DNA from 4 places in the Actinacidiphila reveromycinica genome. Region 2 is predicted to be linked to each of the others. Evidence: riboswitches for the same ligand, from Rfam matches in the RefSeq annotation. Region 2 holds a riboswitch; each other region holds the start of a gene.

Region 1 (7,659 bases), 2.8 Mb from region 2:
GACCCTGCTCTCCCGGGCCCGTGCCCGGCAGGACCCCGCCGCGCTCGGGCTCTCCCCGCGCGCCGAACCGCGCGGCCGCAAGGTCGCGGGCCTGACCCACGAGCACATGACGCGCCTGCTCGGCTGGCCGGAGCACAAGTACGGCTACGTGGAGCGCGGTCGGCTCGCCGTCATCGACACCGGGCTCCTCGAACCGATCGCGCGGATACTGCGCCTGACCGAACAGGAGTGGGAGGCGCTGGTGTTCTACGCGACCGGCGCGCCGCCGCCCTTCCCGCTCGACCCGGAGGTCGGCCGCTCCGTGCCCCGGCCCTGGCGGCGGGTGCTGGCGAGCACCCCGGAGATCGCGTACGTCAGCGACGCGGCCTGGGACGTGGTCGCGTACAACTCGGCGTTCACCCGGCTGTTCGTGCCCGACGGCGTGCCGGTCAACGTGATGCGGTGGATGCTGCTCGCGCCGCGCGCCCGGGAGGTGCTCACCGACTGGGAGAACAGTTGGCTGCCCCTGCTGGTACCGCAGTTAAGGGCTCGGGCGGCGGCCCGACCGACCGATCCGACGCTCGTACGGCTGCTCGCGGACATCCGGCGTGACCCGCTGGTGGCGCCGTGCTACGACGCCCCGACCACGGACTACCTCCAGCCGCGGGCCGAGGCCGCCCGCCCCCTGCACCACCCCGACCTGGGCCCGGGGTGGGCGACGTTGTGCGCGGCGGAGCCGTTCGGGGTGACCGGCGGGCGGCTGATGTTCGTGCTCTTCGACCGGGGCGGACGGCCGGAGCCGCAGGAGCCGATGCACGCCCCGGCGGACCACCCGGTGGACCTCGACCCGCCATCCGTGGCGGCCGCGCCCGCAGGCCCGCCCGACGCGCCCGCCGACGGCCACCCCCGCGACCACCCGACCCCGCCCGACCAGCAGACTGGGACGCCATGAACATCGAACCACCGCGCCGCCTGGAGGCGTTGACGCCCTCGGTCCACGTGTGGCTGCCCGACGGGCACGACACCTGGGGCCTGGCCAACTGCGTCCTGATCACCGACCGGGACAGCGCGCTGCTGGTCGACACCCCCTACACCGCCTCCCTGGCCCGGCGCCTGGCCGACCTGGCCGCCGGCGTGATGGCGCCCGGCACGCGGATCACCACCGTCGTCAACACCCACGGCAACGGCGACCACGCGTACGGCAACGGGGTGTTCACGGCCGCGGGGGCGGAGGTGGTCAGCACCGAGGCCACCACCGAGCACCTGTGCAAGGAGCCGAGCCCGGCCCAACTCGCCCGCCTCGTCGCGGACTGCGACCCGGACACACCCCTCGGCGCCTACCTCAGGCGGCACTTCGCCCGCTACGGCGACTTCGGGGTGACCGAGGCGGTGCCGCCGACCCGCACCTTCAGCGACCGGCTCGACCTCGAAGTCGGCGGGATAGCGGTCGAGTTGATCGAGGTCGGACCCGCGCACACGGTCGGCGACCTGATCGTCAACCTGCCCGGCGAGGGCATCGTGTGCGCCGGGGACGTGATCTTCTGCGAGGACCACCCGGTGCACTGGGCCGGGCCGCTCGACGAGGTGCACCGCGCGGTGCAGCGCGTCCTGGCCTGCGACCCGCAGGTGATCGTGCCCGGCCACGGTCCCGTCATGACGCCCGCGGACGTGGCCGGCTACGCGGACTACCTGCTGCGGGTGCGCGACCGCATCCACGCCGCGCACGCGGCCGGCCACCCGATCGCACGGACCGCCGCCGAACTCATCGCGGCCGAGACCAACCCGCGGTGGGGGCTCACCGAACGGCTGGCCATCCTCACCGCCGTCGAGTACCGCGTCCTCGACGGCGACACGTCCCCGACCGACCTGATCCCCCTGGTCGACCTCGCGGCGCACCACGTCCTGCCCGCGACCGGCCCGAGCGGCCCGAGCGGCACGGCTGCCCCGGCCGCCGCCACGTCACCGGCCGTGTAGCGGAGCCGGCACGGCCCTCCCCCGGCGGACAGGCCGGCGGCCCCGGCGCCGGGGGGGTGGTCGCCAGGGCCGCCGGGGCGGTGGGGTCGTCGTCGGAGCGGTGGGACCGGCAGCGGCGGGGCCGTACGCGCGGTGGCGTACGGGGCCGCGCCGGGTGCGGGGCGGTTCCGTGCTCGGCTCGACACGGGCTCGGGGTTGTCACGGGCTCGGGCTCGTCACCGGCTCGGCACGCGCCCTCTCCGCGGGCTGGGCGCGGGCCGGTTCCGGGAGGCGTGGACGCCTGACCGTCAGGCGGGGTGATGCCGGGGCCGGGCCGGGGAGCCGACCGGACCACCGGACCACCGAACCGCCGGGTTCGCCGGACTAGATGGCGACGTCGTGGGCGCGCAGCCAGGGCAGCGGGTCGACGGGGGCGGCGCCATCCGGGCGCACCTCCAGGTGGAGGTGCGGCGCGGGCACGTTGCCGGTCGCGCCGACGCGGCCGATGGTGTCGCCGGTGGTGACCCGGCCGTCGGTGACGACCATGGTCGACAGGTGGCAGTACCGGAGTTCGGTGCCGTCGTCGAGGGTCAGGACGACCCGGTAGCCGTCGCTGCCGGCCCATCCCGCGGAGGTGACGGTGCCGCCGTGCACGGCGTGCACGGGGGTGCCGGTCGGCGCGGTGAAGTCCTGACCGTTGTGCAGGTTGGCCCAGGGGTCGGTCTCGCCGAACCCGGCGCCGAGCGTGGCGCAGGCGACCGGCTTGATGTACGAGGCGGCGAGCCGGGCCAGGCGCTCGGCCTCGGCGCGGACCGCCGCGGCGGCCTCCTCGCGGACCTTCTCCTCGGCGGCGGCCTTCGCGGCGGCGACCTGCTCGCGCACCTTGCGCTCGGCGGCCTCCCGGGCGGCCTGCGCGGCCTCGGCCCTCTCGACCACCTCGCGCTCGGCGCGGGCGACGGCCTCGCGCTGGGCGGCGACCTGGCCGAGGAGGCGCGCGCAGAGGGCCGCGCCGGGGTCGGCGGGAGCGGCCGGCTCGGCTTCTGCCACGGGCCCGGCCTCAGGTCCGGTGGGCGCGGGGTCCTCGTCGGCGACGGCGGGCCCGGGGTCCCGGACCGGGGCGAGGTCCAGGGCGGTCCGCGCGGCGAGCGCCTCGTCGGCGACCGGGCCGGCGGTCCCGGCCTCGTCCGGCTCCACCGGGGCGGGCTCGGCGACAGGCCGCGTCAGCAGGGTCGTCGCCCCGGCGGCGGCCGGTGCGGCGGACTCCGGCGCGGGGAGGGTCAGCGCGCTGGGGTCGTACGACGGCGGGCCGGCGAGCGGGGCGCCGCCGATCACGGCGTCGGGCAGCGGGTACCGGGCGGGGCGCGCGGCGGGCTCGGCCGCGGGGGCCGGGGCCAGGCCGGCCGCTCCGACGCTGGCGAAGGCCGCGAACGCGGGAACGGGGGCGGGCGCGGGGGCGCCCAGCGGACCCGGAGAGGTCAGAGCGGCGGAAGTGCCGTTCGCCGTGAGGCCGTTGGCCCGCTGGCGCGGAAGCCGGAGGTCGTCCCGCTCCTGGCCGGCGAAGTCGCCGTCGGGGCGGGCGGGTGCGTAGGCAAGCTGGTCGGACGCCACGACGGGCGCTCTCCTTTCCTTCCCTCTCGCCTACCGGGTTAGCTGACGGGTTCGGAGGAAGAAGGTCTCCTACGGGCCTGAACGCTGCCCGATTCACCCCATTTTCTCGGGTCCCCGGTTCCCGCGGACGGGATTCGGCAAGCGCGCGGTCCGCCGTCCTGGCGGCGGCGGTGACGACCGCGCTGCGTTATCGAACGTTAATAGAGCCGGAGTCGTTTTCCAAGCCGAATCCGAGAGTTGGGCGTGAGAACAAAGCAGGGTGGGTAGGGATGGAGCGGTCATATCGGTCAGCCGATGTGGCCGGGAAGTGATGTGAGCGTGCATCAGTCGTTATCGGAACGGGGGCTCGGTGGCCACGGTGCGTGAGCGGGCGAACTCGGCGCGCAGGCGGCCGCGGGGATCGCGCGGCCGATCCGCCAGTGGCATGGACCTCTGCCATTGCGCGAACCGCTTGGCAGGTCGCGGACGCGCGCCCCACGATGGGCGGGCCCGACGTTCTTGTCATGAACTTGACCATCCGTGACCCCACAGGGAGCCCCCCATGGAACGCCCCGACAGCCCTCGACTCCCCCACACCCGACGGTCGTTGCTGCGCAGCGGCCTCGCGCTCGGCACCGCCGCGGGCGCCGCGCTCACCGGCGGGCTGTGGGCCGGCAGCGGCCGGGCCTCGGCGGCCGCCGCCGTCGACTACCCCGGCGCCACCTGGGCTCCGGCCAGCACCGCCAACTACACGGCGTCCAACCGGCCCACGACCTACGCGATCGACATGGTCGTCATCCACGTCACCCAGGAGACCTTCGCCGACACCATCAGCCTCTTCCAGGACCCCGCCCACGCCGCCACGGCGCACTACGTCGTGCGCTCCGCCGACGGCGCCGTCGACCAGTGCGTCCGGGAACACGACGTGGCGTGGCACGCGGGCAACTGGGACTACAACACCCGCAGCATCGGCATCGAGCACGAGGGCTGGGTCGACGACGCGTCCTGGTTCACCGACGCGATGTACCACGCATCCGCCGCCCTCACGGCCGAGATCTGCGGCAAGTACGGCATCCCGAAGGACCGGCAGCACATCATCGGCCATGTCGAGGTGCCGGGCACCGACCACACCGACCCGGGCCCGAACTGGGACTGGGTGCGGTACATCCGGCTGGTGAACGGCGGCTGAGGCGGGGCGGGGCGCGGGCGGTGCGGACGCGGGGCCGCGCGGATGCGGGGTGACTGGCGGCGCGGCCCGGGGCGGTACGGCCCGGGGCGGTACGGCCCGGGGCGGGGCGGCCCGGGGCGGGGCGGGCCGTACGGCCCGGGGCGGGGGCGGGGCGCGGGATGTGGGGGGCGCGATCCTCACACCCGGGTGACGGTGCCTGTGCAGGGGGCGTAACCGGCCACGCTTCGCGGGCGTGACCGGGGCGAAACCGGCCCTTCGTACGGTGCGACGGTCAGCCGTACCCGAGAGGGGAGCCGCGTGTCCGCGACCGTGCCCGCACCCGCGACCGTGCCCGTGCCGGGGTCCGCACCCGCGTCCCCACCCCCCGGCGCGGGCGGGCCGGGCGGCGCGGCCGAACAGGTCCGCACGGTCTGCGCGTACTGCGGGGTGGGCTGCGGGATGGTGCTGGACGTCACGACCGGGCCGGACGGACGGCGCAGGGTGGTCAAGGCGTCCGGCGACAAGGAGCACCCGGCGAACTCCGGTCGGCTGTGCACCAAGGGCGCCACCACCGCGGACATGCTCGCCGCGCCCGGCCGGCTGACCACCGCCCTGGTCCGGGCGGAGCGCGGCGGCCCTGCCGAGCCGGTGCCGGTCGCCGAGGCGGTGGCGCGCACGGCCGCGCGACTGCGGGCGATCGTCGACGAGCACGGCCCGGACGCGGTCGCCTTCTACGTCTCGGGCCAGATGAGCCTGGAGGCGCAGTACCTGGCGAACAAGCTCGCCAAGGGCTTCGTGCGCACCAACCAGATCGAGTCGAACTCCCGCCTGTGCATGGCCAGCGCGGGCAGCGGTTACAAGCTGTCCCTCGGCGCCGACGGGCCGCCCGGGTCGTACCGGGACTTCGAACACGCGGACGTCTTCCTGGTGATCGGCTCCAACATGGCCGACTGCCACCCGATCCTCTTCCTGCGGATGATGGAGCGGGTCAAGGCCGGCGCCAAGCTGATCGTGGTCGACCCGCGGCGGACCGCGACGGCCGCCAAGGCCGACGTGTTCCTGCAACTGCGGCCCGGCACCGACCTCGCGCTGCTCAACGGCCTGCTCCACCTGCTGGTCGCCGACGGCCGCACCGACCCGGAGTTCATCGCCGCGCACACCGAGGGGTGGGAGGCGATGCCGGACCTGCTCGCCGACTACCCGCCCTCCGCCGTCGCGGAGCTGACCGGGGTGGCCGAGGAGGACCTGCGCACCGCCGCCCGGTTGATCGGCGGCGCGCGGGAGTGGATGAGCTGCTGGACGATGGGCCTGAACCAGTCCACGCACGGCACCTGGAACACCAACGCGCTGGTCAACCTGCACCTGGCCACCGGCGCGATCTGCCGCCCGGGCAGCGGGCCGTTCTCGCTGACCGGCCAGCCCAACGCGATGGGCGGCCGCGAGATGGGCTACATGGGCCCCGGGCTGCCCGGCCAGCGCTCGGTGCTGGTCGCCGAGGACCGGGCGGCCGCCGAGGAGTTGTGGGGGCTGCCGCCCGGCACGATCCGTGCGGACGGCTCCGGCGGCGGCACCGTCGAGTTGTTCCGGCGGATGGCGGAGGGGCGGATCAAGGCGTGCTGGATCATCTGCACCAACCCGGTCGCCTCCGTCGCCAACCGCGCCGGCGTCGTCGACGGTCTGGCGGCCGCCGAACTGGTCGTCGTGCAGGACGTGTTCGCCGACACCGAGACCACCGCCCTCGCGGACGTGGTGCTGCCGGGCGCGATGTGGACCGAGGCCGAGGGGGTGCTGGTCAACAGCGAGCGCAACCTGACCCTGGCCCGCCCCGCGCTCGACCCGCCCGGCGAGGCGACCCCCGACTGGCGGCTGATCGCGGACGTCGCCCGCGCGATGGGGTACGAGGACGCCTTCACCTACACCGGCCCCGAGCAGGTCTTCGAGGAGCTCAAGGGCGCCTGGAACCCCACCACCGGCTACGACCTGCGCGGGGTGAGCTACGAGCGGCTGCGCGGCACGCCCGTGCAGTGGCCGGCGGCGGACCCGGACGGGCCCGACCGCAACCCGATCCGGTACACCGGACCGGACGGGCCGCGCTTCCCCACGGCCAGCGGGCGGGCCGCCTTCTTCGCCCGCCCGCACCTGCCGCCGGCCGAACTCCCCGACGACGACTACCCGTTCGCGCTCAACACCGGCCGGCTGCCGCACCAGTGGCACACCCTCACCAAGACCGGCCGGGTCGCCAAGCTCAACCGGCTCAACCCGGCGCCGTTCGTCGAGATGCACCCCGCCGACGCGGCCCGGCTCGGCATCGCCGAGGGCGACACGGTCGAGGTCTCCTCGCGGCGCGGCCGGGCGCTGCTGCCCGCGCTGGTCACCGACCGGGTGCTGCCGGGGTGCTGCTTCGCGCCGTTCCACTGGAACGACCTGTTCGGGAAGGACCTCTGCGTCAACGCGGTGACCAACGACGCGGTCGATCCGATCTCGTTCCAGCCGGAGTTCAAGGTGTGCGCGGTGGCGCTGGCGAAGGCGGCCGCGGCGGTTCCGGTGGAGGAGCCGGCGCCGCCGGCGGCCGACCTCGCCCTGCCGCCGGCCGGCCGGGGCCCGCTCGGCGAGGTGCGGCAGGACACGCGGGACCCGCGGGACGCCCGACTCGCGGGCGCGGTGGGGTTGTTCGGGCTCACCGACCCGCCGCCGGTGCTCGCCGCCGGCGAACGGCAGTACCTCGTCGGCTTCCTGGCCGGGCTGGAGTCCGGCGCCCCCGGGGTGCCGGTGCTTCCGCCCGACGCGCCGTTCCTGCCCGAGCACGCGCGGTGGGTCAACGGGGTGCTGGCGGGGCTGTACTCGCGCGCGCCGGAGGGCCTGCCGCCGTCCGGGGACGGGGCCGCGCCCGGCGCCGCGCCCGGGCTCCGGACCGGGCCGCAGCCGGGAACGCCGACACCGACGTGGTCGCGGTCACCGTCGGGGGCACGGTC
Region 2 (7,659 bases):
TTTTCACGGCACCTCGTCCTCTTCCCCTCGGCTCTCGTCCGAGTGTGGTGTGTTCTCCCGAACGGCACGGCGTCGGCCGATCCTTCGCCCCGCCTTCGTCTCCTCGCGGCTCCGGCGAGCGTGTGTCTCCCCGCTCGCGCCGCGATCCCCACCCGTCCGACCCGGCGGCGTCCGTCGCCGCCGACCTGGACCTTCCGTCCGCGAAAGGACGACTTCCATGACCGACATTCTCGAACGCCCGCGGACCCGGCAGGAGTTGCCGCAGCGGGTGACCGGCGTGCTCGACACCGAGCGCGGCGGGCAGGCGCGGCTGCGCGGCCCCGGCCTGCTCCCCTCCCCCGACGACCCGGTGGTACCCCAGGCGCTGGTCCGCCGGGCCGGGCTGCGCAGGGGCGACCTCGTGGAGGGCACCGCCGGCAGGCCCGGCACCCTCACCGACGTCCACTCCGTCAACGGGCTACCGCCCGCGGCGGCTCGCCCCCGCTTCGCCGACCTCACCCCCCTGCACCCCAGGGAGCCGCTGCGACTGGAGAGTCCGGCGCTGAAGGGCTCGTCGGCGGCCGCCGGCCGCGTCATCGACCTGATGGCACCGGTCGGCAAGGGCCAGCGCGGCCTGATCGTCGCCCCGCCCAAGGCCGGCAAGACCGTGCTGCTCCAGGGCGTCGCGGCCGCGATCGCCACCAACCACCCCGAGGCGCACCTCATGGTGCTGCTCGTGGACGAGCGCCCCGAGGAGGTCACCGAGATGCGGGCGAGCGTGCGCGGCGAGGTGATCGCCTCGACCTTCGACCAGCCCGCCCGCCAGCACATCCAGGTGGCCGAACTCGCCGTCGAGCGGGCGAAGCGGATGGTCGAGCAGGGCCGCGACGTGGTGATCCTGCTCGACTCCCTGACCCGGCTGTGCCGCGCCCACAACAACAGCGGCGCCGGCAGCGGCCGTACGCTCTCCGGCGGGGTGGACGCCGCCGCGCTGCTCGGCCCCAAGCGGCTGTTCGGCGCGGCCCGGCTGGCCGAGGAGGGCGGCTCGCTGACGATCCTGGCGACCGCCCTGGTCGACACCGGCTCGCGCGCCGACGACTTCTACTACGAGGAACTCAAGGGCACCGGCAACATGGAGCTGCACCTCGACCGGTTCCTGGCCGAGCGGCGGGTCTTCCCGTCCATCGACATCGCCGCCTCCGGCACCCGCCGCGAGGAACTGCTCGTCCCTGCCGACGAGTTGGCGGTCCGCTACCACCTGCGCCGGGCGCTGGTCTCCCGTGACCCGCACTCCGCCACCGAGGTCCTGCTGAGCCGGCTGCGCGAGACGCGGACCAACGCGGAGTTCCTGCGCGGCGCCCGCGCCACCGTCCCCGGCGCCTCGTAAACCGGCCTCGCAGGCCCCGCTGTCCCGCAGACCCCGCCGTCCCGCAGACCCCGTCTCCTCAAAGGCCCGTCTCCTCAAAGGCCCCGCCGCCTCTCCGCAGGGGCGGAGAACCCGGTGCCGCCGGGCGGTCCGGCCCGGCAGGACCGGCGGACGACCGACGGAGACCTCACCGACCGCTGCGGCTGGAGCGGCCGGACGGTGGGTGCCCGCCGGTCGAGCGGGTGATCCGCGCCGTGCTGCCCACACCGCTGACGACCCCGCTGACGGCACCACCGGCGGCACCGCACGCGGCGGCGGGGCCCGGTGCGGCGGACGGCATCGGCTAACGTGCGGCGCATGCTGCTGGGACGGGAAGCCGAGGCGGACACGGTCGGCGCGCTGCTGGAGGGCGCGCGGTCCGGACGCAGCGGGGTGCTGGTGGTACGCGGGGACGCCGGGATCGGCAAGACCGCGCTGCTGGCCCACGCCGTGGCCCGGGCGGACACGGACGGCTTCAGGGTGGTCCGCGGCTCCGGCATCGAGTTCGAAGCCGAACTTCCCTACGCCGGACTGGAGTTGCTGCTGCGCCGGGCGATGGGGTCGATCGGGTCGGTGCCGGAGCCCCAACAGCGGGCGCTGCGCGCGGCGTTCGGGCTGGCCGCCGGGACGTCGGGCGAGCCGATGTTCGTGGGCCTCGCGGTGCTGTCGCTGCTGGCGGGGCACGCGGGCGGCGGACCGCTGCTGTGCGTCGTGGACGACGCGCAGTGGCTGGACCGCGCGTCGGCGGACGCGCTGGTGTTCGCGGCCCGGCGGCTGGACGCGGAGGGCGTGGTGATGCTCCTCGCGGCGCGCGACGGCGAGGGATCGTTCCGCGCGCCGGGTCTGCCGGTCCTGCGGCTGGCCGGGCTCGACGCGGCGGCGGCGGGTCTGCTGCTGGCGGAGCGGGGTGCCGGGCTGGCCCCCGCCGTGCGCCGCCGGGTGCTCGCCGAGGCCCAGGGCAACCCGCTGGCGCTGCTGGAACTGCCCCTCGCCCTGGCCCCGGCGACGGCCGTCGCCGGGAACGCGCCGGGCGCCGCGCCCGCACCGCCTCCCGCCGGCGCGCCGGGGGCGACGCGTACGACGAGGGCGGCTGCCGCCACCGGCGGGGCGGGCAACGGCGGCACGGCACCCGTCGCGGGTACGGCCGGCGCCGACGGCCCCCTCAACGCCACGACCGCGGCGGGCGCCCGAGGACCGGCGGGCGCGACGGGCACCGCCGCGCCCGTACGGACCGCCGACGTGGCGGAGGCCGCCGGTCCGACCGGGTCCGGCGCGGCGGCACCCACGGCCGGTACGGCGGGTCCCGCCACCGCCCGCCCGCGCACCATGTCCACGGCAGGCGCGGCCGCCGCACTCGGCGCACCCGATGCCGCCGACGCGGCCCGCGGTACCGACCCCGCGCCCGCCACCGGCGCGCCGGACGCGAGCAAACCGCCGGGTCCGGCACGCACCGGCGCTCCCCCACGGACCGCCGACGACGCGGGTGGCGTCCCCGCCGCCCCGACCACCGGCCTCCTCCCCGCCCCCGAAGTGACGAGCGCGTCCGGCACGGCGGCCACCTCGCCCGCCTCCGGCACCACCAGTGCGGTCGGCACGTCGAGCGCGTCGGGTGCGGCCGGCGCCGACGGCGGGGCCGTGGCCGACGGTGCCGGACCTGACGGCTTCGGACCGGGCGCGCTGCCGCTGACCAGCAGGCTGGAAGCCGCCTTCCACGGCCGGGTCGGCCACCTCCCGCCCGGCACCCGGACCCTGCTGCTGATCGCCGCCGCCGACCACACCGGCGTCCCGGAGACCCTGCTCGCCGCGGCCACCGCGCTCGGGGTGGGCGTGGAGGACCTGCCGCCCGCGCAGGACGCCGGGATCGTGCTGGTGGACGAGGAGGACCGGCTCCGCTTCCGCCACCCGCTGATGCGGGCCGCGATCCACCAGCGCGCGCCGCTGCCGGAGCGGCTGGCGGCGCACCGGGCGCTGGCCGACGCGGCGGACCCGGTGCACGACCCGGACCACCGGGCCTGGCACCTCGCGATGGCCGCGACCGGCCCCGACGAGGAGGTGGCCGCCGCCCTGGAGGCCACCGCGGTCCGGGCCCGCGAGCGCAGCGGCCACTCCGCGGCGTCGGTCGCCTACGAGCGCGCCGCCCGGTTGAGTCCCGGCTCCGCCGCCCGCGCCGGCAGGCTGCTGCTGGCCGCCGAGTCCGCCTCGGAGGCGGGCGAGCTGCCCCGGGCCCGGGAGTTCGCGGAGCGGGCCGCCCGCGCGGCCTCCGACGCCCTGCCCCCGGGCTCCGCGGAGCAGGCGGTGGTGCGGGCCCGGGCGCTCGACGTACGGGCGCTCGCCGACTTCTGGCAGGGCGCGTTCCCCGGCGCGCACCGGATGCTGCTGGAGGGCGCCGAGGCCGCGGCCGCGGCCGACCCCGAACGGGCCGGGCGGATGCTGGTGCAGGCGGTGCACACCGGCTGGTACCTGGGCGCCGTGAAGGTGCGGGCGACCGTCGGGCGGCTGGCGGCCCTGGAGTTGCCCGCGGGCACGGCGATCCGCGCGGTCGCGGACTTTCTCGCCGGAGCCCTGGCGGACGCCCTCGGCCCGGATCCGTCCGGACCGGCCGCCGCGCAGCGCCCTGACCCCGTGTGCCCCGACCCTGTCCCCCCGGACGCCGGACACCCGGGAGCCGGACACCCGGAAGCAGGCCCGCCCGCCCCGGAGTCGGTCTCCTCGGCCGCCTCGGCAGCCCGCGCCGGCGGCGCCGACCCGCGCGAGCTGGCGATGCTGTGCGCGGCCGGCATGCTGCGCGGGCAGGACGCCGAATCCCACGCGCTGGCCGTGGAGTTGGCGGCCGAGTGCCGGGACGCCGGTGGTCTGGGCCGGCTCGCCACGGTGCTGTTCTTCCAGGCCGAGGTCGAGCTGTTCCAGTCGCGGCTCACCGACGCGCACGCCACCGCCGCCGAGTGGCTGCGCATCCACCCCGGCACGCGACAGGCGCAGTGGGTCAGCCAGTTGAACGGTGTGCTGGCCCATGTGGCGGCGTTGCGGGGCGAGGACGCGGAGTGCCGTGCCCGTGCCGCGGAGGCGCTGGCGGCCGCACCGGGCGCCCCGACCGCGCCGGGCGCGAGTTGGGCGTACTGGTCGCAGGGCCTGCTCGACCTCGGTGCCGGCCGCGCCCGATCGGCGCTGGAGCGGCTGGAGTTGCTGGCCGATCCGCTGCTCAGCCACCAGATCTCGGCCACCCGCAGCGTGCCGGACCTGGTGGAGGCCGCGGTGCGGGTGGGCGAACCCGGGCGCGCGGCCGAGCCGTTCGACCGGTTCGAGCGGTGGGCGCGGGGCACGGGGCAGGGCTGGGCGGCGGCCATGGCGTCCCGCTGTCGGGCGCTGCTGGCCCCCGACGAGGAGGCCGAGGAGCACTTCACGGCGGCCCTGGCCGGCCACGACCCGCACCGGCGCCCCTTGGAGGCGGCCCGCACCGGGCTGCTGTACGGCGAGTGGCTGCGGCGGGCCCGGCGCAGGAACGAGGCCGCCGGGCGGCTGCGGTCCGCGCTGGAGGTGTTCGAACGGCTCGGCGCCCGTCCGTGGGCGGACCGGTCCCGCCGCGAACTCGACGCGTGCGGAGTTCCGGTGACGGGTCGTCAGGAGTCGCGGTCGCCTGCGGACCGGGCGGGACTCACCCCGCAGGAGTCGCAGATCGTCCGGCTGGCCGCGCAGGGCCTGTCGAACAAGGACATCGCCGCACGGCTGTTCCTGAGCCCGCGCACCGTCGGCTACCACCTGTACAAGGCGTATCCGAAGCTCGGTGTCGCCTCACGCGGTGAACTGGCCGCGCTGCTCGGTTGACCCGTCCCGTCCACCTCGTCCGTACAGTCATCGGCGGCCCCGCGACGCCCCCGGACGCCGGTGCGCCCGCCCGGACACCGAGGACCGGACGGGCGCAGCGCGCAGGGGGCGGTGCCGCGGCACCGTCAGATGACGACGCCGTGGCCGCGCATGTAGGCGACCGGGTCGATGTCCGAGCCGTAGCTCGGCGTGGTGCGCACCTCGAAGTGCAGGTGCGGACCGGTGACGTTGCCGGTCGCGCCCGAGACGCCGATCTCCTGGCCCTCGGTGACGGTCTGGCCGGCCGAGACCAGCGTCTTCGACAGGTGGCCGTACAGGGTGTACCTGCCGTCGGCGTGGTGGACGATCACGTCGTTGCCGTACGCGCCGTCCCAGCCGGCCGACACGACGGTGCCGGCGGCGACCACGTGCACCGGGGTGCCGGAGCCGACGAGGAAGTCGACGCCGGTGTGCGAACCGCTGGACCACAGGGAGCCGGACGCCTTGTAGCCGGTGCCGATGGCGGCGTCGCCGACCGGCTTCATCCAGCCGGTGCCGGCCGTGGCCGACTTCGCGGCCGTGGCGGAGGCGGCGGTGCTCGCGGTGGACTTCGCCTGCGGCACGGCCTGCGCGACGTGCAGGGTCAGCACGGTGCCGGGGCGGATCAGGCCCGGGTCGGACCCGATGGCGGCCTTGTTGTCCTGGTACAGCCGCTTCCAGCCGCCGGTGACGTGCTGCGCCGTGGCGATCTTGACGAGGGTGTCGCCCTTGACGACCTTGTACGTGGCCGTGGCGGAGGTGGTGCTCTTCTCCGGGGTGGCCGCGCCGGCGTGGGTCGCGGCGACCAGCGGCAGCACGAGCGCGGCGCTGCCTGCGCCGGCGGCCACGGTCAGACGGGTGAGGCGGCGGCCGCCCAGGATCCTGGGCCTGCGGTGCCGGTTGCGTGCGGGCATGGGGGATGTCCTCTCCTACGCCTGCGAGGTGAGCTGTCGGGTTCGGGCGGGAGATGCCCGGCCGCGGGTGCGGCTTCACCCCGAGCCGCCCGGACGCGCGCCGCTGGCGCGGCGGTCGGTCCGGGCGGCGACCTGTCCTGGGTCCCCCGCTCCTGCCATGTCGGTGCTCGGATGATCCGCGGGGTGGGCGGTGGCAGGACTCGGCGGTCCGCCCGGCGGATGGGAAGCGGGTTGCCCCGCACCCGACGGAACGTAGGGGAACCCGCTCCGGGCGGGCAAACAGCGGGGGCCGCCTCCCCGGGCGCCGCGGTCACGGTGTGTGGCCGCACACCCGGATGTCCGCTATGCGATCCTTACGTCGAGTGCGCCGTCCGACACCGTCCATCACGTTTCGCCCCCTGCGACCACACTCCGTCCCCCGATCAAGCGCGGACCGTGCCCACCCGGTGATACCGCTCACAGACGCGCCAAATGTCCCTCTTTGTACGATTTTCGGGGTCGCGCGCGCACCGGTCGGCGCCCTCGGCGGAGGGCGGTCGGGGCGGCCCGCCCTCAGAACGTGCCGGCCGGCCCGGTGAGGCGGTGGTCCAGGGTGCGGGCGAGGCGGTAGGCGACCGGGCGGAAGCCGATCGCCGGGAGGTGCCCGGCGGCGTGCGGGGACGCGGACGGCCACTGCGCGGCCATGTACCGGTGCCCGGCGTCGTACGCCCAGGCGAGCGCGGTCGCCAGCAGCACCCGGCTGATCCCCTCCCCGCGGAAGGCGGTGTCGACGTACATCTCGACGAGCTCGACGCTGGATTCGGGCACCACCGGGTCGGGCCGCGCGGGCACCAGCAGCACCATGCCGATCTCCTCGCCCCGCCGGGAGGCGATCCACGCGCCGCACCGGGAGTCCGCGAGCGCGGCCGCGTAGTGCACGCGCAGCGCAGCGAGCGCGGTCTCCGGCTGCGGCTGGAAGGTGGCGGTGCCGCGCTGCCGCCGCGCGGACTCCGCGGCCATCCGGCCGATCTGCGGCAGGTCGCCCGGGCCGGCGCGGCGGATGGCGAGCCCCTCGACCCCGCGCGGCTGCCGCCCGCGCGCCTTGACCGCCATCAGGCCGTGCACCCGGTCCCGGCCGAACCCGAGGTCGGACCAGGGCGCGGTGCCGACGTCGCCGGCCGGCACATCGACGTAGTGCGCCAACCGCCGGTCGGCGACGAGCCGTTCGGCGACCCGGACGTACAGCGCGCGCAGCACCTCGCTCTCGCGGCCGGCGGGCAGCGCGTGGCCGCCGTGCGGGACGAGGGCGGAACGCGGGTGGGCGCGCAGCGCGGCCGGATCGTCCGGGGCGAGATCGACCGGCACGGCCGCGAGGTGCCCGATCAGGCCGCCGTCGCCGTCGAGGGCGCTGACCGCCTCCACCCCGGGCGTCCGGTGGAGCCTGCCGAGCAGGTCCTCCCCGCGCACCGGACCGTCGGCGAGCCAGGACCGCTGCGACGGGGGCCGCCGGGCGCGGGCGAACCAGCGGTCGTACCGCTGCAC
Region 3 (7,659 bases), 4.5 Mb from region 2:
GCGCCGGGGCCGGTGGCGCCCCACACGTAGGGCCGTCCGATGGCCCGGTAGGCGAAGGCGACGGCCCGCGCGGCGCGCGCGGAGGGCGCCGGGTCGGCGTCGAGCCGTGCGCGGGAGGTGCCGCGGGTGGCGGCACCTCCCGAGTGCCGGGCGGTGCCGCCCGAGCCGTCGGAGGCGTCGACGGCCGCGCGCTGGGCCGGGGTGAGCGACGCGAGCAGGGCCTGCGCCGCGTGCAGCGCGCTCTGCACGGTCCGCTTGCGGTCGGCGAGTCGCCCCTGCGCGGCCTTGAGGGCGGCGAGCCGGCCGTTCGCCTCGGTACGGGTCTGCTCGATGTCGCGCCGCTCACCGGCGAGCCGGGACAGCGCCGCGGCCTGCCGGTCGCCGATCCGGTCCAGCGCGCCGGCCTGGGCGAGGTACGTCTCCGGCGAGGAGCTGAGCGCGAGTTGGAGCGTGGGGTCGAGCGTGCCCGAGCGGTACTGCGCGGCCGCGACCGCGCCCAGCGTGTCGCGGGTGGTGTCGAGCCGCGCGGTCTTGCGGGCCAGTTCGTCCTGGAGGCCGTCCACCGCCGCGCGGGCGGCGCCGACCTGCTGCCGCGCGCCGTCGTACTGCTGCGTGGCCGTCTCCGCGCGCCGGTACAGGGCGTCGACCCGGGCGCGGATTGCCGCGGGGGTCGCGGGTGTCGCGGCGGCGCCGTCCGGGCCGGCGGTCACCGGGCCGCCGCCCGGGCCCGGTGCGGCCTGCGCGTTCCCGCCGAGCGCGCCGACGGACGCGGCCGAGACCAGCACCAGCGAGAGGGCGGCGCGGGCGGCCGGAAGCCCGCCGAGCGGAGCCCGGGCCGGGGCCGGGCCGGCGGAGGCGCGGTGCGCCGTCGGGCGGTCGGCGGAGGAACGGCCGGGGGTCGGGCGGCCGGGGGTCGGGCGGCTGCCGGGGGCACGGTCGGTGGGTGCGTGGCGGCTCGCCGGGTGGTCGGCGGGAGTACGGTCGACGGCCGCGGGGCCGGATGCCCGGCCGTTCGCCGGGCGGTCGGCGTGGGCGCCGTCGGTGGGCCGGCCGGCGGAGGCCGCGCGGCCCGCCGGGCCGACCGGCGGGACCGGGGCGGGGGCCGGGCCGCGGCGGTGGCGACTGCGGCGACTGTGCGAGGCCATGCGGCCGTCACTCCTTCGTCGGGGAGGCCCGGCGGCACCGTGCACGGGGGAACGCGGCGCCGCCGGGCCCGGCGGAGGTGGCCGCGCCGGGGACGAGCCGTCGGCGATGGGTACCGGCCACCTGCCAGTGACGCTAAACCTGCCCCCGACCCCACCCGGGCCCACTGTCCGGGACTGCCCGCTTTCCGTCGCGGCCGACCGGATCCGACCGCCGTCCGACGGGTGACCCGCCCGCATCCGGGCGCCGGGCGACCGAAGCCCGCGATACGGCACCCCGCCCGCCGCCCGGTGCTATGCGCGCCGTAGGGTCCGGCGCATGGACACCCTCATCAATGTCTTCGTCGGGCTGCACATCATCGGCATCGCGGCGCTGCTGGGCGGCTTCCTCACCCAGCTCAAGGCGATGGGCCGGGTCGGTGCCGCGCCGCGCTTCGTGCCCGGCATGCTCTACGGGGCCTGCGCGATGCTGGTCACCGGTGTGGCACTCGTCGGTCTGGCGCACGCCGACGACCGGCACCTGAGCAGCGTCAAGATCGGCGTCAAGCTGGCCGTGCTGCTGGTGATCCTCGGGCTGGTCTACGTCAGGCGCGACGAGGAGGAGGTCGACGCGGTCTCCTTCGGCGCGGTCGGCGGCCTGACCGTCGTCAACATCTTCATCGCGGTGCTCTGGACCTGAGCGCGCCGACCGCCGACACCGCGCCGGCGGACGGCAGCGCGCCGACCGCCGGCACCGCGCCCTCCGCCGAATCCGGCGCGGGCGCGGGCGGTCAGACGATGCGGCGCGCCGTGGCGAACGGCATCCAGCTCAGCGGGGCGACCTCGACCGACGCGCCCGTGTGCGGGGCGTGCACGATGTTGCCGTTGCCGATGTAGATCCCGACGTGGCTGAGGCCGGAGTAGAAGAACACCAGGTCGCCCGGGCGCAGGTCGGCCTCCGAGACCGCGGTGCCGTCCTTGGCCTGGTCCCAGGTGGTGCGCCCGATGCTGACCCCCGCGGCCTTGTAGGCGGCCTGGGTCAGGCCCGAGCAGTCGTACGAACTGGGGCCGGTGGCACCGAAGACGTACGGCTTGCCCTGCTGCGCCAGCGCGAACTGGATCGCGGCGGCCGCGCGGCCGGTGGCGCTGCCGGTGTAGGTCGGGGTGGTGCCGGACGACGACGAGGAGGAGGACGACGAGGACGACGACGTGGTCGTCTTCGGCCGCTGCAACGCGGCGAGCTTGGCCTTCTGCGCGGCGGTGAGGGTGTTGAGCAGCTTCTGCGCGGCGGCGAGCTTCGTCTGGACGTTCTTCTTCTGCGTGGCGAGCGTGCTCTGCGAGCTGGTCAGCTGCTTCAGGCTCGCGGTGGCCTGGGCGCGCTGGACGGACGCCTGCTCCTGCTGGATCTTGAACGTCTTGAGCGCCTGCTCCTGCGTGGCGGTCAGCCGGTCCAGCAGGTGGTTCTGCGACAGGAAGCTCTGCGGGTCGTCCGAGAAGAGCAGTTGCGTGGTGGAGCCGAGACCGCCGGTGCGGTACTGCTCGGCCGCGAACTGCCCCAGCACGCGCCGGGACTCGTTCATCTGCTCGGTCTTGTCGGCGACCTGGGCGAGCAGCTGGTTGGTCTTGGTGCGCTGCGCCGCCGTCTTCTCCTTGGCCTGGTCGTACTGCTGGGTGGCGACCTCGGCCTGCTGGTTGAGCGTGTCGACCTGCTTCTTGACCTCGCTGATGGAGGGCTTCGCGGGGGCCGCGTTCGCCGTCTCGCTCAAGAGGGTGACCGATGCCAGGGCCGCGGTGGTGATCCCGACGGCGGCCCGCGCGCCCGTCGACGCGAGTATCGGGGTGCGCGGCTTGCGGTGCGACGCCAAGGAGGCGACTCCTTCCGTGGACCGCCGACCGGGTTAGCTGACGGGTTCGGGCGGGGAAGGTCGCCCTACGGGGCCGGCGCTCGTCGCGTCTGCCCCGATTCACCCCGAAGTGCTCCTGGGTCCCCGGCTCCGGCCGGTGGCCGGATTAGGCGGAGGCGGTGCGCTGCCGGACCGTTGCCGGCGGGAGGCGGACCACCTAGCGGGCTACCGTAGTCAACTTCGCGGCATCTTGGGAAGTTTGGATTGCAATGTGACCGAAATCGCTTTGTGACCTTGGGTTTTACCGGAGGGCTCGACGGACATCCGGGTCATGCGGTGGCGACACGGACGACAGCTGCCATTACGGGCGGACGGCCGCGTAGAAGGGCATCTCGGTGATGGGGGCGATCTTCACCACGGTGCCGGTGTGCGGGGCGTGGATCATCTCGCCGTCGCCGATGTAGAGCCCGACGTGGCTCACGTCGCTGTAGAAGAAGATCAGGTCGCCCGGCTGGAGGTCGGACTCCGCCACCCTGGTGCCCACGTTCACCTGGTCGTAGGTGGTGCGCGGCAGGTCGATCCCGGCGGCCTTGTAGGCGGCCTGGGTCAGCCCCGAGCAGTCGTAGGAGTCCGGGCCGGTGGCGCCCCACACGTACGGCTTGCCGAGCTGCTTGCGGGCGAAGGCGATGGCCTGTTCGGCGGCGGTGGATCCGGCCGTCGAGGTGGTCGTGGTGGTGGTCGCGCTCGCCGCGGCCGCCGCCTTGGCCGCCGCCGCCTGCTTCGCCTTCTCCTGGGCCGCGAGCTTCTCGGCCTTCGCCTTGGCGGCCGCCTCCTGCTGCGCCTGCAACTGCGCCAGCCGCTTCTTCTCCTGGGCGTTGAGGCTGTTGAGGAGTTTCTGCGCGGCGCCGAGCTTCGTCTGCACGTCCTGCTTGGCGGACTTCAGCACGCCCTGCTGGGCGGTCAGCGTGGCCAGGCTCTTGGCCGCCTCGACCCGCTGCTGGGTCACCGCGACCTGCTGGGTCTGGTACGCCTCGACCGCGGCGTGCTCGCGCTTGCCCATCACGTCCGTCAGGTGCACCTCGTCGGCAAGGTCCTGCGGGTCGCCCGACAGCAGGTAGCGGCTGGTGGTCAGGTCGCCGCCGCTGCGGTACTGCGCCGCCGCGAACTCGCCCAGCACGCGCCGGGAGTCGTTGAGCTGCTGCGTCTTCCGGGCGACCTGCGCGAGCAGCTTGTTGACCTTGGTGTTCTGCCGGTCGGTCTGCTCCTGCGCCTGGTCGTACTTCTGGGTGGCCGCCTCGGCCTGCTGGTCGAGCGTGTCGACCTGCTTCTTGACCTCGCTGATCGACGGCTGCGCGGGCTTCGCCGGAGCGGGCGTGGCGCTCGCGCTCTCGCTGAGCAGCGTGACGGTGGCCAGCGCGGCCGTGGTGATCCCCACGGCCGCGCGCGGCCCGGGGGTGCTCAGGAGCGCGGTACGAGCCTTACGGTGCGTCGCCATGGCGGGCGGACTCCTCTCGGACGCTGCCGGTGCCGGCTGGTGCGGCACGCTAGCCAAAGCCCGGCACGGCTGGGAAGGGCGATGTCCGACAAGGCCCGATACCTTTTCGTCATCTTCCGCCGGCGCCGCCGCGCGGTCACGCAGCGTCGCCCCCGGGCTACCCGGGCCCGGCCCTTCCGGTGCGTACGGCCCGCCGTTCCCGTCGTGCGCCCGGCCCGGCCGCGAGGCGCCGTCGCCGTCGTCGTACACCCGTCGGGGATCACGGAACAGCCCTTAGACTCGGGAGGCGATGAGCAGCCTCTTTGACGACAACTTCCTGGACGGTCTGGACGCGGCCCACGGGCCCTCCGACGGCGGGCAGCCTCCGCCGCCCGAGGACGGCCCCGGTGGCGAGGAGGTCCCGCACGACCTGTTCCAGGGGCGGTACGACGACCCGCCCGCCCACGACGCGCACTACCGCAACGGCGCGGCGCGCCCCGTGCTCGACCCCGCGCAGCTCGTCGCGGGGCTCAACGAGCAGCAGCGCGCCGCCGTGGAGCACCACGGCGGGCCGCTGCTCATCGTCGCCGGCGCAGGCTCCGGCAAGACCCGCGTGCTCACCCACCGCATCGCCCACCTGCTCGCCGCGCGCGACGTGCACCCGGGCTCCATCCTCGCGATCACCTTCACCAACAAGGCCGCGGGCGAGATGAAGGAGCGCGTGGAGGAGCTCGTCGGCCCGCGCGCCAACGCGATGTGGGTCTCGACCTTCCACAGCGCCTGCGTGCGCATCCTGCGCCGCGAGTCCAAGACGCTCGGCTTCACCTCGTCGTTCTCGATCTACGACGCCACCGACGCGCGCCGCCTGATGGCCCTGGTCTGCCGCGACCTGGACCTCGACCCCAAGCAGTTCCCGCCGAAGTCGTTCAGCGCGCAGGTCTCCAACCTGAAGAACGAACTGGTCGACCACGAGACGTTCGCCGCCCGGGCGGGCGCGTCCGGAGGCTCCGGGGGGCTCTTCGAGCGGAAGCTCGCCGAGGCGTACGCGATGTACCAGGCCCGGCTGCGCGACGCGAACGCGCTGGACTTCGACGACATCATCATGACCACCGTCAACCTGCTCCAGGCGTTCCCCGACGTCGCCGACCACTACCGGCGGCGGTTCCGGCACGTCATGGTCGACGAGTACCAGGACACCAACCACGCGCAGTACACGCTGGTCCGCGAACTCGTCGGCACCGGCGAGGGCACGGCGGACGGTGCCCCGGGCATCCCGATGGCCGAGCTGTGCGTGGTCGGCGACGCCGACCAGTCGATCTACGCCTTCCGCGGCGCCACGATCCGCAACATCCTCCAGTTCGAGGAGGACTACCCGCAGGCCCGCACCATCCTGCTGGAGCAGAACTACCGCTCCACACAGAACATCCTCGGCGCCGCCAACGCCGTCATCGAGCGCAACGCCGGGCGGCGCGCGAAGAACCTGTGGACCGAGTCCGGCGAGGGCCCCGTCATCACCGGCTACGTCGCCGACCAGGAGCACGACGAGGCGCAGTACGTCGCCGAGGAGATCGACCGGCTCACCGACGCCGGCGACGCCCGCCCCGGCGACGTCGCGGTGTTCTACCGCACCAACGCCCAGTCCCGTGTCTTCGAGGAGATCTTCATCCGGGTCGGCCTGCCCTACAAGGTCGTCGGCGGCGTCCGCTTCTACGAGCGCCGCGAGGTCCGCGACGTGCTCGCCTACCTGCGCGTCCTCGCCAACCCCGAGGACGCGGTGCCGCTGCGCCGCATCCTGAACGTGCCCAAGCGCGGCATCGGCGAGCGCGCCGAGGCGATGATCGACGCACTCGGCCGACGCGAGCGGATCTCCTTCCCGCAGGCGCTGCGGCGCGTCGACGAGGCGTACGGCATGGCCGCGCGCTCGGCCAACGCGGTCAAGCGGTTCAACACCCTCATGGACGAGCTGCGCACCGTCGTGGAGTCCGGCGCGGGCCCCGCCGTCGTGCTGGAGGCGGTGCTGGAACGCACCGGCTACCTGGCCGAGTTGCAGGCGTCCACCGACCCGCAGGACGAGACCCGCGTCGAGAACCTCCAGGAACTCGCCGCCGTCGCCCTGGAGTTCGAGCAGGAGCGGGAGGGCGAGGAGACCGGGTCGCTCGCCGAGTTCCTGGAGCGCGTCGCGCTGGTCGCCGACTCCGACCAGATCCCCGACGCCCCCGACGGCGAGGAGGACACCGGCGGCGTGATCACCCTGATGACGCTGCACACCGCCAAGGGCCTGGAGTTCCCGGTGGTGTTCCTCACCGGCATGGAGGACGGCGTCTTCCCGCACATGCGCGCCCTCGGGCAGGTCAAGGAGCTGGAGGAGGAGCGGCGGCTGGCCTACGTCGGCATCACCCGCGCCCGCCGGCGGCTCTACGTGACCCGCTCGATGATGCGCAGTGCCTGGGGGCAGCCGTCCTACAACCCGCCCTCCCGCTTCCTGGAGGAGATCCCCGAGGCGCTCATCGAGTGGAAGCGGACCGGGCAGCCGGCCTCCGGCGGCGGGAGCGGGTCCAAGGCGGCCGCGTCCGTCGCGTCCTCCGTCGGCGCGCGCGGGCGCTCCGGCACCGGCGGCTTCGCCACGCGCCGCTCCGCCGGCGACCGCCCGGTGATCTCGCTGTCGGTCGGGGACCGCGTCACCCACGACCAGTTCGGGCTCGGCACCGTGATCGCGGTCACCGGCCGACCGGGCGACGAGAAGGCCACGATCGACTTCGGCGACGAGCGCCCCAAGCAACTGCTGCTGCGCTACGCCCCGGTCGAGAAGCTCTGAACGGCGCCGGCCCGGCACGGGCCGGCGCGGCTACCTCGGGTCCAGCCCGTGGGACAGCAGCCAGGGCAGCGGGTCGATGGGCGTGCCGCCGTTCGGCCGGACCTCCAGGTGCAGGTGCGGCCCGGTGGTGTTGCCGGTGTTGCCGGAGTAGGCGATGACGGTTCCCGCCTTCACCTTGCCGGACCGGATCTTGGTGCTGCTCAGGTGGCAGTACCAGGTCTCGGTGCCGTCGGGCGCGGTGACGATCGCCATGTTGCCGTAGGAGCTGTTCCACTGGGTGCGCACGGTGCCGTCGGTCACGGCCATCACCGGCGTGCCGACCTGCACGGGGAAGTCGATGCCGGTGTGCAGGGCCATCCAGTGCTCGCCGGACTGCCCGAAGTAGGCGCTCAGCCCCTTCTGCTT
Region 4 (7,659 bases), 690 kb from region 2:
AACTCGTTCCATGGTCTCTCGCGCCTCCTGGGCTGAAGTGGTGCCGTGGCCATGGGGCCATCGTGCACGCGTCGTCCGTCGCGAACTCCGCGATACGACAGTGTGCCGACCAAATGCGTTCTCACGTAGCAGAGTTCACCGTTTTGAGCGACAGATATATGCATTGGGTGCCCGCGGCCTCGTATTGGCTGCACGATGGATGACACTCTGGCGCGAATCAGCCGCATCCGGACCCGGCCGTACGGAACCCCGTGCGGACCGGCGCCCGGGGCCGGCGGGAAAGGGAACAGCGTCACCATGGCTGACCTTCAGGAAGCATCCGTCACCCTGCCGAGTGACCCCGCGTCGGTCTCCGCGGCCCGGGCCTACGTGTGCGCACGGCTCGCCGAGTGGGGCCTGCCGCCCGAGGCGCCGACCCTGGACGCCGTACGGCTGGTCGTCTCCGAACTCGCCACCAACGCCGTACTGCACACGTCGGGCCTTTCGCCCAACTTCACCGTGGAGATCCGCCTGGAGCACGGCGAGCACTTGCACATCGGTGTCACCGACTCCCACCCGCGCTGGCCGCAACGGCTGCCCGGCGCCGTCCAGCAGGACAACGGCCGCGGCATGGCCATCGTCCGCCACCTCGTCGCCGAGTCCGGCGGCACGCTGCGCATCGTGCCCACCTGCGAGGGCGGTAAGACCGTGTGGACCATGGTCCCCTGGCCCGTCCGCGTCCTCTGATCATCCGTCCCGGCGGCCGTCCCAACGTCCGCCCCGCTCGTCAACGCCTGGTCGCCGACGGCCGGTCGGCGACGCGGGACGCGGGACGCGCCTACGATCGGGTGACGTTCGACGGAGTGGGGGAGGGCGACCGGCACGCTACGGGCATGATCATGAACCGAGTCCGGTCGCTCGCGGCCGCCGGCGTGCTGACCCTCACCGCGGTGCTCGCCACCCAGACGCCCTCCGGGGCGGCAACGGCGGCCACAGCCGCCGCAGCGGCTCCGAGCGCGGCGCCCGAAGCGCCCGCCGCCGCGATGTGTCCCGCCGTCCACGACCCGCTCTACGCCGCCGCCGACCGCAGCGTGGACGTGGAGCGCATCGTGCCCGACCCGCCGACCTACCGCACCACCTGCGGCGAGCTGTACCGCGCGGACGGACGCGCGCCGGCCGTCGTCTTCCACGACGGCTTCCAGCCGAAGGCCCCGCAGGACGGGCAGTACGACCTGGCCGCCTACGTCGAGGTGAACCAGCCCTCGCCCTTCGTCAGCACCAGCTACGACCACGACCTCTACAAGCAGTGGAAGTCCGCCTACAACTACTACGTCGACGCGCCCGGCGGCATCGACGTCAACGCCACGATCGGCGACACCCACAAGTGGGCCGGCCAGCACGAAGTGGCCTTCGCCGGCGGCATCGACCGCCGCTTCGTCGTGGGCGCCTGCCCGGTGGACAAGGCGACGAAGAGCGAGGTGCTCGCCGACTGCGTCCGCAACCCCTTCTACGTGCCCTGGCGCCTCGTGCCCGCGCCCGAGCCGGTCGGCCCCGCACTCGCCCCGGCGAGCTGAGGCGGACGGTCTGACGTCGACAGATCGACACCGACGGTCTGACGCCGACGGATTGGCGCCGGCAGGTTGACGCCCGCCGTTCCGCAGGGCCGTCCGGACGGTCCCGCCGGGCCCGGCCTTCGCGAGGGCCCGGCGGGGAAGGCTTCGCCCCATGCACGCCGTACTGCACGCACTGTCCATCACCGGTTCGATGACCTGGGAGATCACCTGGGCGCTGATCCTCGGCTTCGCCCTGTCCGCCGTGGTCCAGGCGGTCGTCCGCAAGTCCACGGTGGTCTCGCTGCTGGGCGACGACCGCCCGGCCACCCTCGCCGTCGCGGCCGGCCTCGGCATCGCGTCGTCGTCGTGCTCCTACGCGGCGGTGGCACTGGCGCGCTCGCTGTTCCGCAAGGGCGCCGACTTCACCGCCGCGATGGCCTTCGAGATCGCCTCCACGAACCTCGTCGTGGAACTCGGCGTGATCCTCGCGCTGCTGATGGGCTGGCAGTTCACGGTGGCGGAGTTCGTGGGCGGACCGGTGATGATCGTGCTGCTCGCCGTGCTGTTCCGGCTCTTCCTGCGCGACGCGCTGCTGCGGGCGGCCCGCGAGCAGGCCGAGCGCGGGGTCGCCGGGTCGATGGAGGGCCATGCCGCGATGGACATGTCCGTGCGGGCGGACGGCTCCTTCGGCAGCCGGCTGCTGTCCGGCGAGGGGTTCACCGCCACGGCGCACGTCTTCGTCATGGAGTGGGCCGCGATCCTGCGCGACCTGGTCGTGGGCCTGCTGGTCGCGGGCGCGATCGCGGCATGGGTACCGGACACGTTCTGGCGGGAGTTCTTCTTCTCCGGCCATCCGCTGGCGTCCAAGCTGTGGGGCCCGCTGGTCGGCCCGGCCGTCGCGATCGCCTCGTTCGTCTGCTCGATCGGCAACGTGCCGCTGGCGGTGGTGCTGTGGAAGGGCGGCATCAGCTTCGGCGGCGTCGTCGCGTTCATCTTCGCCGACCTGCTGATCCTGCCGATCCTGAACATCTACCGGAAGTACTACGGCGCGCGCATGACGCTGTTCGTCCTGTGGACCTTCTACGGGTCCATGGTGGTCGCCGGCTACGTCGTGGAACTCCTCTTCGGCGGGTTGGGCCTGGTCCCCGACCAGGCCGACGCGAAGGTCCCCACCGAGGGCGTCCGGTGGAACTACACGACCTACCTCAACATCGCGTTCCTCCTGCTGGCCGCCGTGCTCCTGGTGCGCTTCCTGCGCACCGGCGGCGGGGAGATGCTCCGGATGATGGGTGGGGCGCCGGAGAGCGGCGCGGGCGGGGCGGGCGAGCCCTCCGGCCGCTCCGGCCGTTCCGGGCCGGGGCACTGAGGAGCCGGAGCCCCGTGCCGTTGGACGCTCGGGTCCGCCGGGCGGGGCGGCACCCACGCCGAGCGCCCGCGCCCGCCGGGCGGGGGCGCCCCTGACAGCCGATCTGGCGGCGCCGGTTCAGCCGCCCGCCGCCGTACGGCCCCCGCCGTCCTCGTCCCCGCCACCGTCCTCCCCCGTGCCGGGCGCCCGCTGCGCGGTGGACGCCCCGCGCCGGGCCACCGACTCCACCAGCCGCTCCAGGTCATCGAGGTCCGCGGCGTACTCCGCGTCCCAGTCCACCGGCGGGTCGAGCCAGTCCGCGAGGGCGAGGTGCGCGGGCAGGCCGCCCTCCGGCAGCTTCCCCCGCTCGCCGCGCGGATCGGGCGTGCCCGGACCGAACCGGCCGCCCGACTCGGACGCGATCCAGCCGAGGACGTACGTGCTCACCAGCCGCTCCAGCCGCGGGACCTGGGAGGGCGGCACCCCGGCGTCCAGCAGGGCGCCGTAGAGCTGGTCGACGGTGAAGACGGCGTCGGGCGTCACGGCGGGCCGGGAGAAGAGCAGGGTGACCGCCCAGGGATGGCCGATCGACAGACCCCGGGCGGTGTCGGCGAACGCGCGGAGCCTGACCCGCCAGTCCTGGGCGCCCGCCAGCTCCGGAGCGGCCTCGCTCACCCCGGCCAGCAGCCGCCCGAGCATCGCGTCGAGCAGGCCCGCCTTGTCCTTGACGTGCGGGTACAGGGCCATGGGAGTGACGCCGACCGCCTGCGCGACCGCCCGCATGGACACCCCGGCCAACCCGCGCGCGTCGGCGATCGCCAGGGCCGCGTCCAGAATCTCTTCCCGTTTCCCGCTCATGCCTCTACACTGTAGATCTATACGGTGTAGATCAACTGGAACGGGGTGGTGGTCCGCGATGGAGACCGAGGGGAGGGGCGGCGTGCTCGCAGCCGAGGGCCTGCGCAAGCGGTACGGCGGGCGTGCGGCGCTCGACGGCTTCGACCTGCGGGTGCGCCCGGGCGAGATCACCGGCCTCATCGGGCACAACGGAGCGGGGAAGACCACGTTCGTCGAGGTCGTCACCGGGCTGGTCCGCCCGGACTCCGGCCGGGTCGAGGTCTGCGGGATCAGCGTGCACGACCGCCCGCGCGCCGCCCGGGCCCTGCTCGGGGTGGCCCCGCAGGAGCTCGCGCTGTACCCGACGGTGACGGTCCGCGAGCACCTGCGGCTCTTCGCCGGCCTGGTCGGACTGCGCCGCGCCGCCGTCCGCCGCTGCGTGGAGTCCGTCGCGGAGGAGCTGATGCTCGGCGACGTGCTGGACCGCCGCTGCGCGGTGCTCTCCGGCGGCCAGCGCCGCCGCACCCAGGCCGCCGCCGCGTTGGTCGGCGCCCCGCAGGTGCTGCTGCTGGACGAACCGACCGCCGGGGCCGACCCGGAGACCCGCGCCGCCCTGCTCGCCGCGGTCCGGGCCCGCGCGGCAGCGGGCGCCGCCGTCGTCTACACCACCCACTACCTGCCCGAACTGGTCGACCTGGACGCCACGTTGGCGGTGGCGCGGGACGGCCGCGTGGTCGCCCGGGGGGAGCGTGCCGCGCTCACCCGGGACCTGCCCGGCGAGATCCGGGTGACCCTCGACCCGTCCGCCCCGCGCCCGGACCTGCCCGAGGAACTGCGCGCCCGCACCCGCCCGTTCGGCCCGGACGGCCTGCGCGTCGCCACCCGCAACCCGCCCGCCGACCTCGCGGCGATCCTCGGCGCCGGCTGCGCGCCCACCGCGGTGGACGTACGCCGCCCCGATCTCGACGACCTGTACGCGGCGCTGGCCGCCGCCGCGCCGGGCCGCCAGGAGGTGTCCGATGCGGCATGACCCGGGGTCGCGCCCGCCCACCGATCCGCACGCGCGGACCGACCCGGAGCCGTACGCCGGGGCCCGCGCGCAGCCGCCCGCCGCTGCCGGCGCCGAGCCGCGCGGCTCGGCCCGCGCCGAGCCGCGCCCCGGTCTGCTGCGCACGGGGGTGCTGATCCGGCACAACACCGCGGTGCTGCTCAACGAACCGGGCCCGCTGATCGGCCGGTTGGTGATGCCGCTGATGATGCTGCTCGCCATGCGCCCGCTCTACCAGGCCGCCCAGGGAGGAGCGGCCGGTACCACGCAGGCGGTGATCGGCTCGCTGGTGATGTTCTCCCTGCTCGCGCTGTCGATCGTGGGCAGCTCGATCCTCTCCGAGCGGGTCTGGCGGACCTGGGACCGGCTGCGGGTGACCCCGGTGCGGCCGGTGGAGCTGCTGGTCGGCAAGGCCGTACCGGTACTGGGCGTGCTCGCCGCGCAGCAGGTGGTCGTCCTCGGCTTCGGCGTCGTGGTGTTCGGCATGCCCGTGGCCGACCCCGGCCTGCTGGTGGTCGCCTGCGCGGTGTGGGGTCTGGCCCTGCTCGGCATGGGCAGCGCCGTCGGCCTGCTCGCCGGCAGCTACGGCCAGCTCTCGGCGGTGCTCGACATCGGCGCCTTCCTGCTCACCACGCTCGGTGGCGCGCTGGTCCCGATCTCCACGCTGCCCGGCTGGGTCCGCGCGGTCGCGCCCGCCTCGCCGGGGTACTGGGGCGCCGACTGCCTGCGGCACGCCGCCGCGGGCGACACCGGCCGCACCCTGACCGGCATCGCGGTGCTGCTGGCCGTGGCGCTGGTCGGCGGCGCGGTGGCCGCGTGGCGGGTCGCCCGCGGCTGGGGCAGGGCCACGGCGATATGACGCCCCGTCAACCCGGTCAGTTCACCCGCCCGTACCAGACGGCGCTGGACCAGATGTGCTCCAGCCGTACGGTGGTGCCGGTCTTGGGCGCGTGCCAGATGTTGCCGCCGCCCGCGTAGATCCCCACGTGGTAGACGGAGGAGCCGGACGAGCCGCTGTGGAAGAAGACCAGGTCGCCGACCCGGCGTGAACCGGCCGAGATGTGCGTGGTGCCGTTGTACTGCGCGGCGGCGGTGCGCGGCAGTTGCTTGCCCGCCCGCTTGAACGAGTACAGCGTCAGGCCCGAGCAGTCGAAGCGGGACGGCCCGCTCGCGCCCCACTGGTAGGGCGAGCCCTTCTTCGACGCGGCGACGCTCAGCGCCTTGGCCGCCAGGGTGGCGGCGTCCGCCCGCTGCGCGGCGCCGGGCAGCAGGCTGGGGACGGCGACGGCCGCCGCGGTGAGCAGGGAGGCGGCTCCGAGCCGCGAGAGCCGGGAAGCGGCCGGCCGGAAGCAGATGCGGTTGGGCGTACACATGCGCAACCCTTCGTCATCAGCCTGCGAAGGGTGACCTGTCGGGTTCGGGCTGGCGAAGACGCCCGGCCGCATGCAGCGGCTTCACCCCAAGGGTGCTCCGGCGCCCGCCGGGTCCGGCGGGCGCGGACCGACCCGTCGTGCTGGGTCCTCCGCTCCTGCCACTGCACTCGTGTCGACCTGGCATCCGCGCGTCGGCAGGACTGGGCATCCGCACGGACCGCCCCGCCACGGCGGCGGGGGCTTGTCGTCACCACGGATCGTTACGCATACGACACGGCGGCGCCGGGACAGAAACGCGCGATGTGAGCTTCGTCACATCTCCGCCGTCCGGGTGGACCCTCGCGTCCGCCGTCCGCCGGCCGGGCGCCGCCGTACCGCCTGAACTGCACGGACGGGGGCGGCGACGGAGGATGTCCAGTCGACACGCGCAATCGCGCACCCGTTTGCGGCGGCGGCTTCCGCTACGCCGATGGGCTGACCCACCAGGTCGGCCGTGTCGCGCATACCGGTGACGGATGGTGAGCGTCGGCGGGTCGGGTCAGGGGTGGGCGGGTCCGCCCGAGCCGCCCGAGCCGCCCGAGCCGCCGGGGCCGTCCCGCCCCTCCGCGCCCTCGGTCGGCGCGGGGGCGACCGTGACCCGCGCGGCGCGCCGCTCCCCGTCCAGCACCCGCAGGGCGCGGCCGAGCGTCGTGTGGTGCAGGTCCGTCTCGCCGCGCAGGTGCATCACCGTGAGCGCGTCCCGCAGTGCCACCGCCCGACCGACGAGCGCCTGTGCGGCCCGTAGCGCCGTGTAGGTGTCGGTGGTGCGGGAGGGGTTGATCCGGCCCATCAGGTCGACCAGTTCCAGGTAGCAGTCGACGAGTTCGCCCTCGGAGCGGGTCAGGGCGGGCAGCGGCGGGAGTTCGGCGGCCACGCCGGCTCACCGCGGGCCGGTGCCGCGCGCGCCCGTCCCGCCCGGGCCGGTGCCGCGCCTGCCCGGACCGCCCAGGTCCGCGCCCGTCTTGCGGCTGGTGGTGAGCAGGTCCGCCACGCCGTACGCGACCGCTGCCTCCGCGTCGAAGATCGTGTCGCGCTCCAGGTCCGATGCCACCCGCTCCGCCGTCTGCCCGGTGTGCCGGACCAGCAGGGCCTCCAGTTGGTCGCGGGTGCGCAGCATCTCGTTGGCCTGGATCTCCAGGTCCGAGACGTCGCCCTGCACCACGTCGCCCATCGAGGGCTGGTGGATGAGGACGCGCGCGCCCGGGGTGATCATCCGCTTGCCCGGCGCGCCGGCCGCCAGCAGGACGGCGGCCGCCGACGCGGCCTGGCCGATGCACACCGTCGCCACGTCGCAGGTCACGAACTGCATCGTGTCGTAGATGGCGGTCATCGCGGAGAAGGAGCCGCCGGGGGAGTTGATGTAGATGCTGATGTCCTGGTCGGGCGACGCGCTCTCCAGGTGGATGAGCTGGGCCATCACGTCGTTGGCCGAGGTGTCGTCGATCTGCGTGCCCAGGAAGACGATGCGCTCCTGGAGCAGCTTGG

What was found. Region 2 has a riboswitch for cyclic di-AMP ahead of RVR_RS03505 (M23 family metallopeptidase). Riboswitches for the same ligand answer to the same signal wherever they lie in the genome.
Region 1: another riboswitch for cyclic di-AMP. It lies ahead of RVR_RS15000 (M23 family metallopeptidase); the one in region 2 lies ahead of RVR_RS03505 (M23 family metallopeptidase).
Region 3: another riboswitch for cyclic di-AMP. It lies ahead of RVR_RS22580 (C40 family peptidase); the one in region 2 lies ahead of RVR_RS03505 (M23 family metallopeptidase).
Region 4: another riboswitch for cyclic di-AMP. It lies ahead of RVR_RS00670 (C40 family peptidase); the one in region 2 lies ahead of RVR_RS03505 (M23 family metallopeptidase).

What each region holds. Positions count from the first base shown of each region.
Region 1 covers NZ_AP018365.1:3,639,224-3,646,882, forward strand. Annotated here, with positions in the region: gene RVR_RS14990 (helix-turn-helix transcriptional regulator) at 1-931, shown strand, start outside; gene RVR_RS14995 (MBL fold metallo-hydrolase) at 928-1,953, shown strand; gene RVR_RS15000 (M23 family metallopeptidase) at 2,317-3,540, opposite strand; cyclic di-AMP (ydaO/yuaA leader) riboswitch at 3,553-3,690, opposite strand; gene RVR_RS15005 (N-acetylmuramoyl-L-alanine amidase) at 4,082-4,708, shown strand; gene RVR_RS15010 (bifunctional nitrate reductase/sulfite reductase flavoprotein subunit alpha) at 5,147-7,659, shown strand, end outside.
Region 2 covers NZ_AP018365.1:838,012-845,670, forward strand. Annotated here, with positions in the region: gene rho (transcription termination factor Rho) at 218-1,366, shown strand; gene RVR_RS03500 (helix-turn-helix transcriptional regulator) at 1,703-5,206, shown strand; gene RVR_RS03505 (M23 family metallopeptidase) at 5,332-6,138, opposite strand; cyclic di-AMP (ydaO/yuaA leader) riboswitch at 6,144-6,314, opposite strand; gene RVR_RS03510 (GNAT family N-acetyltransferase) at 6,691-7,659, opposite strand, start outside.
Region 3 covers NZ_AP018365.1:5,303,163-5,310,821, forward strand. Annotated here, with positions in the region: gene RVR_RS22570 (C40 family peptidase) at 1-788, opposite strand, end outside; gene RVR_RS22575 (hypothetical protein) at 1,462-1,821, shown strand; gene RVR_RS22580 (C40 family peptidase) at 1,913-2,986, opposite strand; cyclic di-AMP (ydaO/yuaA leader) riboswitch at 2,994-3,148, opposite strand; gene RVR_RS22585 (C40 family peptidase) at 3,327-4,460, opposite strand; gene pcrA (DNA helicase PcrA) at 4,750-7,254, shown strand; gene RVR_RS22595 (M23 family metallopeptidase) at 7,285-7,659, opposite strand, start outside.
Region 4 covers NZ_AP018365.1:149,797-157,455, reverse strand. Annotated here, with positions in the region: gene RVR_RS00705 (helix-turn-helix domain-containing protein) at 1-12, opposite strand, end outside; gene RVR_RS00700 (ATP-binding protein) at 298-726, shown strand; gene RVR_RS00695 (ADP-ribosyltransferase) at 873-1,553, shown strand; gene RVR_RS00690 (permease) at 1,705-2,898, shown strand; gene RVR_RS00685 (TetR/AcrR family transcriptional regulator) at 3,016-3,735, opposite strand; gene RVR_RS00680 (ABC transporter ATP-binding protein) at 3,818-4,744, shown strand; gene RVR_RS00675 (ABC transporter permease) at 4,734-5,621, shown strand; gene RVR_RS00670 (C40 family peptidase) at 5,638-6,135, opposite strand; cyclic di-AMP (ydaO/yuaA leader) riboswitch at 6,139-6,264, opposite strand; gene RVR_RS00665 (hypothetical protein) at 6,674-7,048, opposite strand; gene RVR_RS00660 (ATP-dependent Clp protease proteolytic subunit) at 7,055-7,659, opposite strand, start outside.